DNA from 3 places in the Arminella tumorigenes genome. Region 1 is predicted to be linked to each of the others. Evidence: riboswitches for the same ligand, from Rfam matches in the RefSeq annotation. Region 1 holds a riboswitch; each other region holds the start of a gene.

Evidence for each region. A riboswitch is a leader RNA that binds a small molecule or an ion and turns the genes downstream of it on or off. The one in region 1 is predicted to bind thiamine pyrophosphate.
Region 2: linked by a shared signal. The riboswitch ahead of PR017_RS08780 (YkoF family thiamine/hydroxymethylpyrimidine-binding protein) and the one ahead of thiC (phosphomethylpyrimidine synthase ThiC) in region 1 are both predicted to bind thiamine pyrophosphate.
Region 3: linked by a shared signal. The riboswitch ahead of thiB (thiamine ABC transporter substrate binding subunit) and the one ahead of thiC (phosphomethylpyrimidine synthase ThiC) in region 1 are both predicted to bind thiamine pyrophosphate.

The regions. Positions count from the first base shown of each region.
Region 1 is NZ_CP117256.1:126,286-128,544, reverse strand. It holds gene PR017_RS18380 (LacI family DNA-binding transcriptional regulator) at 1-17, opposite strand, end outside; gene PR017_RS18375 (GSU2403 family nucleotidyltransferase fold protein) at 257-709, shown strand; TPP riboswitch at 676-787, shown strand; gene thiC (phosphomethylpyrimidine synthase ThiC) at 882-2,259, shown strand, end outside.
Region 2 is NZ_CP117255.1:1,774,082-1,776,340, reverse strand. It holds gene PR017_RS08785 (putative bifunctional diguanylate cyclase/phosphodiesterase) at 1-389, shown strand, start outside; gene PR017_RS08780 (YkoF family thiamine/hydroxymethylpyrimidine-binding protein) at 411-1,019, opposite strand; TPP riboswitch at 1,014-1,127, opposite strand; gene xth (exodeoxyribonuclease III) at 1,282-2,052, shown strand; gene PR017_RS08770 (NUDIX hydrolase) at 2,036-2,259, opposite strand, start outside.
Region 3 is NZ_CP117255.1:3,041,802-3,044,060, reverse strand. It holds gene thiP (thiamine/thiamine pyrophosphate ABC transporter permease ThiP) at 1-189, opposite strand, end outside; gene thiB (thiamine ABC transporter substrate binding subunit) at 199-1,227, opposite strand; TPP riboswitch at 1,276-1,392, opposite strand; gene PR017_RS14915 (MDR family MFS transporter) at 1,451-2,259, opposite strand, start outside.

The DNA.
Region 1 (2,259 bases):
GCAGAGGCGGCTCCCATAGCGTCGCCACCAACCATTCAGCTTCCAACCTGTCACATTCAACAATTGAAAAAACGATTTCTCAGGTTAGAGAAACCGATTTTTCATCTTCTGTCAATTGCCAAGTAGGATCTTTCGGGCGCGTGGTTGTAAGCACTGTCAGCACTGTCAGGGCGATGGGCGGTCTCTTCGGCTCCGGACTGTTCTCGCACGGTGGCCTTGCAGTGCTATTTAGGACTGCTGGGGGGTCCGCCTTCCCATGGCTTCGATCCTCACCGGCGATGCGACATTGCTTAGAACCATGCCATCAGCGAGGAGGTTGAAGACAGCCTGCCTCCTTTCCTTGAACTGCTGCGAGCGTCGATGCCAGCTTCCGGCCGGTTCCCCATCGATGGGGATCAGCAGTCTCGCCGGCTTTCAGGATGCCAACGGCTACGGAGTTCAATTCCTGACATCGAACCGTGGTTCGAATGATAACATCGACCAGCCGGCGAAGATGCCGGTTCTTTGCGGCGCCAGCGCGGATCCATTGCGCATTCTCGACTTCCTCATCATCGACGTGACGAAGACAAATGGAGTGCTGAGAGTTCAGATCCCTTCAAGGCGGCAAGCTCTTCACACCTTTGGATACGACGGCGGATGCCTCTTGACCCCTTCAGAAAGCTCCCGTAGGCTTTGCATATTCACCAGGGGTGTCCCGTCAAGGGGCTGAGATTCTGCTATCGCGCGCAGTGACCCGTTGAACCTGATCCAGTTCATACTGGCGTAGGGACGGTGCAAAACGCTGCTGCAGTTACAGATCCGTATTCCGGATTCCGTGTCGGCGTTCTTCCATCATTCCGGCTCTAGGACTGGGTCTCCAAACGCAAACTTGGAGCCTCACGATGAATATTGCCGCTGAAAACCAAAGCCCGATGGTCACCTCGGGCACATTCCCAGCCTCCCGCAAAATCCATGTCGAAGGCCAGCAATACTCGCACATTCGCGTTCCGATGCGCGAGATCGCCTTGCATCCGACTGCGGGGGAACCGCCTGTCATCGTCTACGACAGTTCCGGTCCATATACCGATCCGGACCATACCGTTGCCATCAACGGCGGCCTTTCGCGGCTGCGCGAAAGCTGGGTTGTGTCGCGCGGCGATGTCGAGCGCTATGAGGGACGCCATGTCTTACCGGAGGACAACAGCTTTGCCACCGGCGAGCGGTTGACGCCGGAATTTCCGGTTCGTCATGCACCTCTGAAAGCCGTTGCCGGGCGGGCTATCACCCAGCTTGCCTATGCCCGCGCCGGCGTCAGCACGCCCGAGATGGAATTCATTGCCATCCGCGAAAATCTCGGACGCCAGGCTGGCCGTGAAACCTCGGTGCGGGACGGCGAGAGTTTTGGCGCTCAGATCCCGGATTTCGTCACGCCGGAATTTGTGCGCCGCGAGGTGGCCGAGGGTCGCGCCGTCATTCCGGCCAATATCAACCATCCGGAAAGCGAGCCGATGATCATCGGTCGTAATTTTCTGGTGAAGATCAACGCCAATATCGGCAACTCTGCCGTCACCTCGTCCATGGAGGCGGAGGTCGAGAAGATGGTCTGGGCGATCCGCTGGGGCGCCGATACGGTGATGGACCTGTCGACCGGTCGCAACATCCACAATATCCGCGACTGGATCATCCGCAATTCGCCGGCGCCGATCGGCACCGTGCCGCTCTATCAGGCTTTGGAAAAAGTCGGTGGCATTGCCGAGAATCTTTCCTGGGAGGTCTATCGCGACACACTCATCGAGCAGGCCGAACAGGGCGTCGATTATTTCACCATCCATGCCGGCGTCCGTCTCGCCTATATCCACCTGACTGTAAACCGCGTGACCGGCATCGTGTCGCGCGGCGGGTCGATCATGGCCAAGTGGTGCCTGCACCACCACCGCGAAAGCTTTCTCTACGAGCACTTCGACGAGATCTGCGACATTGCCCGCGCCTATGACGTGACCTTTTCGCTGGGGGATGGGCTGCGCCCGGGTTCGATTGCCGATGCCAACGATGCCGCCCAGTTCGCGGAGCTTGAGACGTTGGGCGAACTGACGAAAATCGCATGGGCAAAGGATTGTCAGGTGATGATCGAAGGGCCGGGACATGTTCCGATGCACAAGATCAAGGAGAACATGGACAAGCAGTTGCAGACCTGCGGCGAGGCCCCGTTCTACACGCTTGGACCGCTCACCACCGATGTCGCTCCCGGCTACGACCACATCACGTCGGCGATCGGGGCCG
Region 2 (2,259 bases), on a different replicon from region 1:
AGCTGGAAATCACAGAATCTGTGCTGCTCGACGCAGGCGCCCATACGGCGTCGACTTTGCTGGCTCTGAAGAAACTCGGCATTTCGATTGCGATGGATGATTTCGGTACCGGCTATTCCTCGCTGTCCAATCTTCGAAGCTTCCCCTTCGACAAGATCAAGATTGATCGCTCGTTTATCCGCGAGTTGACCCTGCATTCGGAATCGCTGTCCGTCGTTCGGCTTATCACCGCTCTGGCACAGACGCTGGGTATGTCGAGCACGGCAGAGGGCGTGGAAACGGAGGAGCAGTTCGCCGTTCTCCAGGAGATCGGCTGCACGCAGGTCCAGGGCTATCTGTTCGCCAAGCCAAAACCGGTGCGGGACCTTGGCATCGATCATCGGCTGTGATGCATTGATCCCCAGCCGATATCAGGATGGTGAGGGGCTGTGGGCGGAAACGGTAATATCCAGCGTGACGTGACCCATGGTCGGGCCAAAGCGGCAGAATGCCTCGTTGATCGTCGCAAAGACGGCGCCGGCCTCGCCGCGCAGCTTGGTGCAGAAGTTCTTCGAACTGTGGAAGACGCCGGACTGTTTCAGGAAGTCGATACAGCCGTAGATCTCGTCCATGTGTTGATCGATGCCGAGAACATAGAGCGAGAATTGTGCGGAGACAGTTTCACCCGTCATCGGCGTTTCGCGAACAGCCGCGAGTGCCGCCTGCTTGCGTTCTTCGAGCGGGAGGGCACTGACCATACTGCTGCTCGGCGTGCAGATCGGATCGTCGGGTTCGCCGGGGCATCCGCGAGAGACCGTAGCGTGCAAAACGCAATGCTTGCCCGATGCGGCTGCCGCCACGAACAGGTCGCGCATCGCTGGAAATAACACGTCCGTCGAGCCGACCAGCAGCGTCGAGAGATCGTCGGTCGAAACCCGCATCTGGTCACGATAGGGGTCCAGGGCGCCGAGCGCGCCGTGGATGACGCCGACGAAATCGTCGGTCATGGGATACAGTGATATTTGTGCGCCTGAAAACATTTTAGCCCGCCTCGCTCCGCTGGTATTATCCAGATCAGCTTTTAGGGTTTGGAAGCATGCACGCTTCGGTCTCAGCCCCGGCAATACGGAGCACCCCTGTCGATCCCCTCTGATAGCATGGACCGGAAAAGATGAAAGCAGATTTTTACCGGGTCGGCCAATGCGGTCGAGCCGCAAGCTTACGGTAGATCGCATGCATCCTTTTGCCGCCTGACCCGTTGGCCAGGCGAGAGTTACTTGCAATGCGGCGGGATGCCATCACATGAAAATCGCGACCTACAATGTAAACGGTGTCAACGGCCGCCTTGAAAACCTGCTGCGCTGGCTCGACGAATTCAAGCCGGACATCGTCTGTCTGCAGGAACTGAAGGCGCCGGACAACCGCTTTCCGGCGAGGGAGATCGAGAGGGCAGGCTACGGGGCGATCTGGCATGGCCAGAAAAGCTGGAACGGCGTAGCGATCCTGGCGCGAGACGCTATGCCGCTGGAGACGAGGCGTGGGCTGCCCGGTGATGCCGATGGACAGAGCCGCTACATCGAGGCCGCAATCGGCGGTCTCTTGGTCGGCTGCCTGTATCTTCCAAACGGCAATCCGCGGCCGGGCCCGAAGTTCGAATACAAGCTCGCATGGTTTCAGCGCCTCGCAGACTACGCGAGAGAGCTTCTAGAACTCGACGTCCCGGTTGTCCTTGCCGGCGATTTCAATGTAATGCCGGACGAACTCGACGTTTATAACCCGGAACGCTGGATCGACGATGCGCTGTTTCATCCCGATGTCCGCCGCGCCTTCGGGGACCTCGTCAATCAGGGCTGGGCGGACGGGCTCCGGCGGATGCATCCCAATCAGCGGATCTATACGTTCTGGAAATATCTCCGCAACGCCTATGCCCGCGATGCCGGTTTGCGCATCGACCACTTCCTCCTCAGTCCGTCGTTGGCAGAGCGGCTTTCGGATGCCGGCGTAGACAGGGACGTTCGCGGCTGGGAGCATGCCAGCGATCATGCACCTGCGTGGATCATGCTCGAGGACTAGTCGTATCGGCGCGTTCCATGAGCAACTTGAATGCCTCGAGAAACGGCCGTTGCCCCCTGAGAAGCTTGACCTCAGCCTGATCCATATCAAACCAGGCGGCGCGGTCGACTTCTGGAAAGCTTTGCATCAGTCCTGATTTGGGCGGCCACTGCATTTCGAAACTGTTGCTGACGATCGCGTCCGCGTCTATATCGGCATTAGCCGCAA
Region 3 (2,259 bases), on a different replicon from region 1:
GAGCGTCGCCTGCAACAAGGTGAAGCGCAGGACCCGCAGGATATAAGGATCGAGCAGGGGAGCGTTGCCTTGCGTCTCGATGCCGGCGGCGAGCAGCGTGCCGACAGCAAGGCCGACAAACAGCAGGATGCCGGCGAGGCTGATAGCCCCGCCGGTCACTGCCGTTGCTCGCTCGGATGTCGTCAGCATAGCGCTCGATCAGTTGCCGCTAGTAGCGGCCAGCCATTCGTCGATCCAGGCCTTGCGGTTCTTGTCGACTTCGGCCGGGCTCATCAGGAACGTCTTGGTAGGTACGACGAGCTTGCCGAAAGCATCCGGCAGCGGCTCCGAGGTGGCGGCGACGGGCATCATCCAGTTGTTGGTCGGGATGATGTCCTGAAAACCGGGTGTGATCATGAATTTCAGGAAGTCGCGCGCCAGATCCTTGTTGGCAGAGGTTTTCGTCAGGCCTGCTACCTCGATCTGGATGTAGTGGCCTTCCGAGAAGGATGCCGCCTGGTAGCGGTCGGTCTTGTCGGCGATCATGTGATAGGCTGGCGACGTCGTGTAGGAGAGCACCATCGGCGCTTCGCCCTTGGTGAACAGGTCATAGGCTTCTGACCAGCCGGGGGTGACGGTCAGGATGCGGCCCTTGAGCTTTTTCCAGGCTTCCGCGGATTTGGCGCCATAAACCGACTTGACCCAAAGCAGCAGGCCAAGGCCCGGTGTAGACGTGCGCGGATCCTCGATGACGATCTTCTGCGACGGGTCTCCCTCAACCAGTTCCTTCATGCTCTTCGGCGGGTTCTTGATGACCTGCGTGTCGTAGACCACTGCGAAGTGACCGTAATCGTAGGGAACGAAGACGTCGTCCTTGAAGTCACCCGGCAGCTTCACGGCCGTCGTGTCGATGTCGGCGGGCTCGAACAGGCCAGTATCCCTGGCTTCATCGACGAGATTGGTGTCGAGACCGAGAACCACGTCCGCCTTGGTGTCCTTGCCCTCGAGTTTCAGGCGCGACAGGAGTGCGACGCCGTCGGTGACGGCGACATAGTTGACGGTGCAGCCGCAGGTCTTCTCGAACGCCGCCTTGACCTTGGGGCCGGGGCCCCAGTCGGCGGTGAAACTCTCGTAGGTATAGACTGTCAGTGTCTTGTCTGCCGCCTGGCTGGCATGAGCGGTCAGAAGTGTCGTGCCGGCCGCCAGAATAAGGCCAGCCATAAATGTCGTCAGAGATCGGGTGGGCATCGAAGCGCCTCCTCCTTGGTTCGCGTTAAAACGGAGAATAGGCGCTGTTGATTTCGCGCGTCTAATCCCTCCGCCGGTGTTAACCGGATCAGGTTCCGCGGGTTGGCTGGTGAAAGCCTCTCAGCCAGATGTCCGGATGGACATGAGGCACCCCGTTAGAGCGAGAAAAGATGTAGCGGCGGGAGGGGTGGATGGCAAGGGGCCGCGCGAAGCCCTAGCTTTATCAATCCGCGACGTGGGCCGCAGCCGCAGGGTCGATGGTCTTGGCAATGGTTGCGCCCGGTAGCTGGACGTTCTTAAGGCAAAGTGCGGTGACCAGGCCGACAAGGCAGATGCCCGCCGCCGTCAGGAACAGCGGGTTGAAGGCGGCAGCGTAGGCTTCGGCCACGGCTTCGCGCGTGGCAGCCGGCAAGGCCGCCATCATCTTCGGCGTGACTTCCTCGATATTGCTGATGCCGGGGATCGACAGGCCGACATGCAGCAGTCGGGAGCCGATGATGGCGCCGTAGATGGAGATGGCGATCGAGGCGCCGCCCATGCGCGACAGTGTGACGGCGCCAGTGGCCGCTCCGATGTCGCGGCTGGAGGCTGCATTCTGGATGCCGATGACCGGAACCTGCTGCGCAAGCCCGATGCCGATGCCGTGCAGCAACATCAGTCCGCCAATGACGAAGACTGGAGTGCCCGCATGGACTTGCGACAGGGCCGCAAAGGCAATCATGCTGCAGGCGGCGCTGCCTATTGCGAAGGGCTTGTAGCGGCCGGTGGCCGAGATCAGCCGTCCGGCCGAAAGCGAGCCACAGACGATGCCGCCGGTCAGGAGAATGAACAACAGGCCGGCAACCGAGGGCGAAAGGCCAGTGGTCGTCTGCAGGAACAGCGCGAAATAGTTGACCATGCCGATGGCGATGGCGCCGCTGGTGAGCGAGGTGATCAGCAATAGTCCGAAAGTCGGGTTGCGAAACAACTGCATCGGCACGATCGGTTCCGGGGCGCGGCGCTCGATGAAGACCCAGGAAATGGCGCAGACGA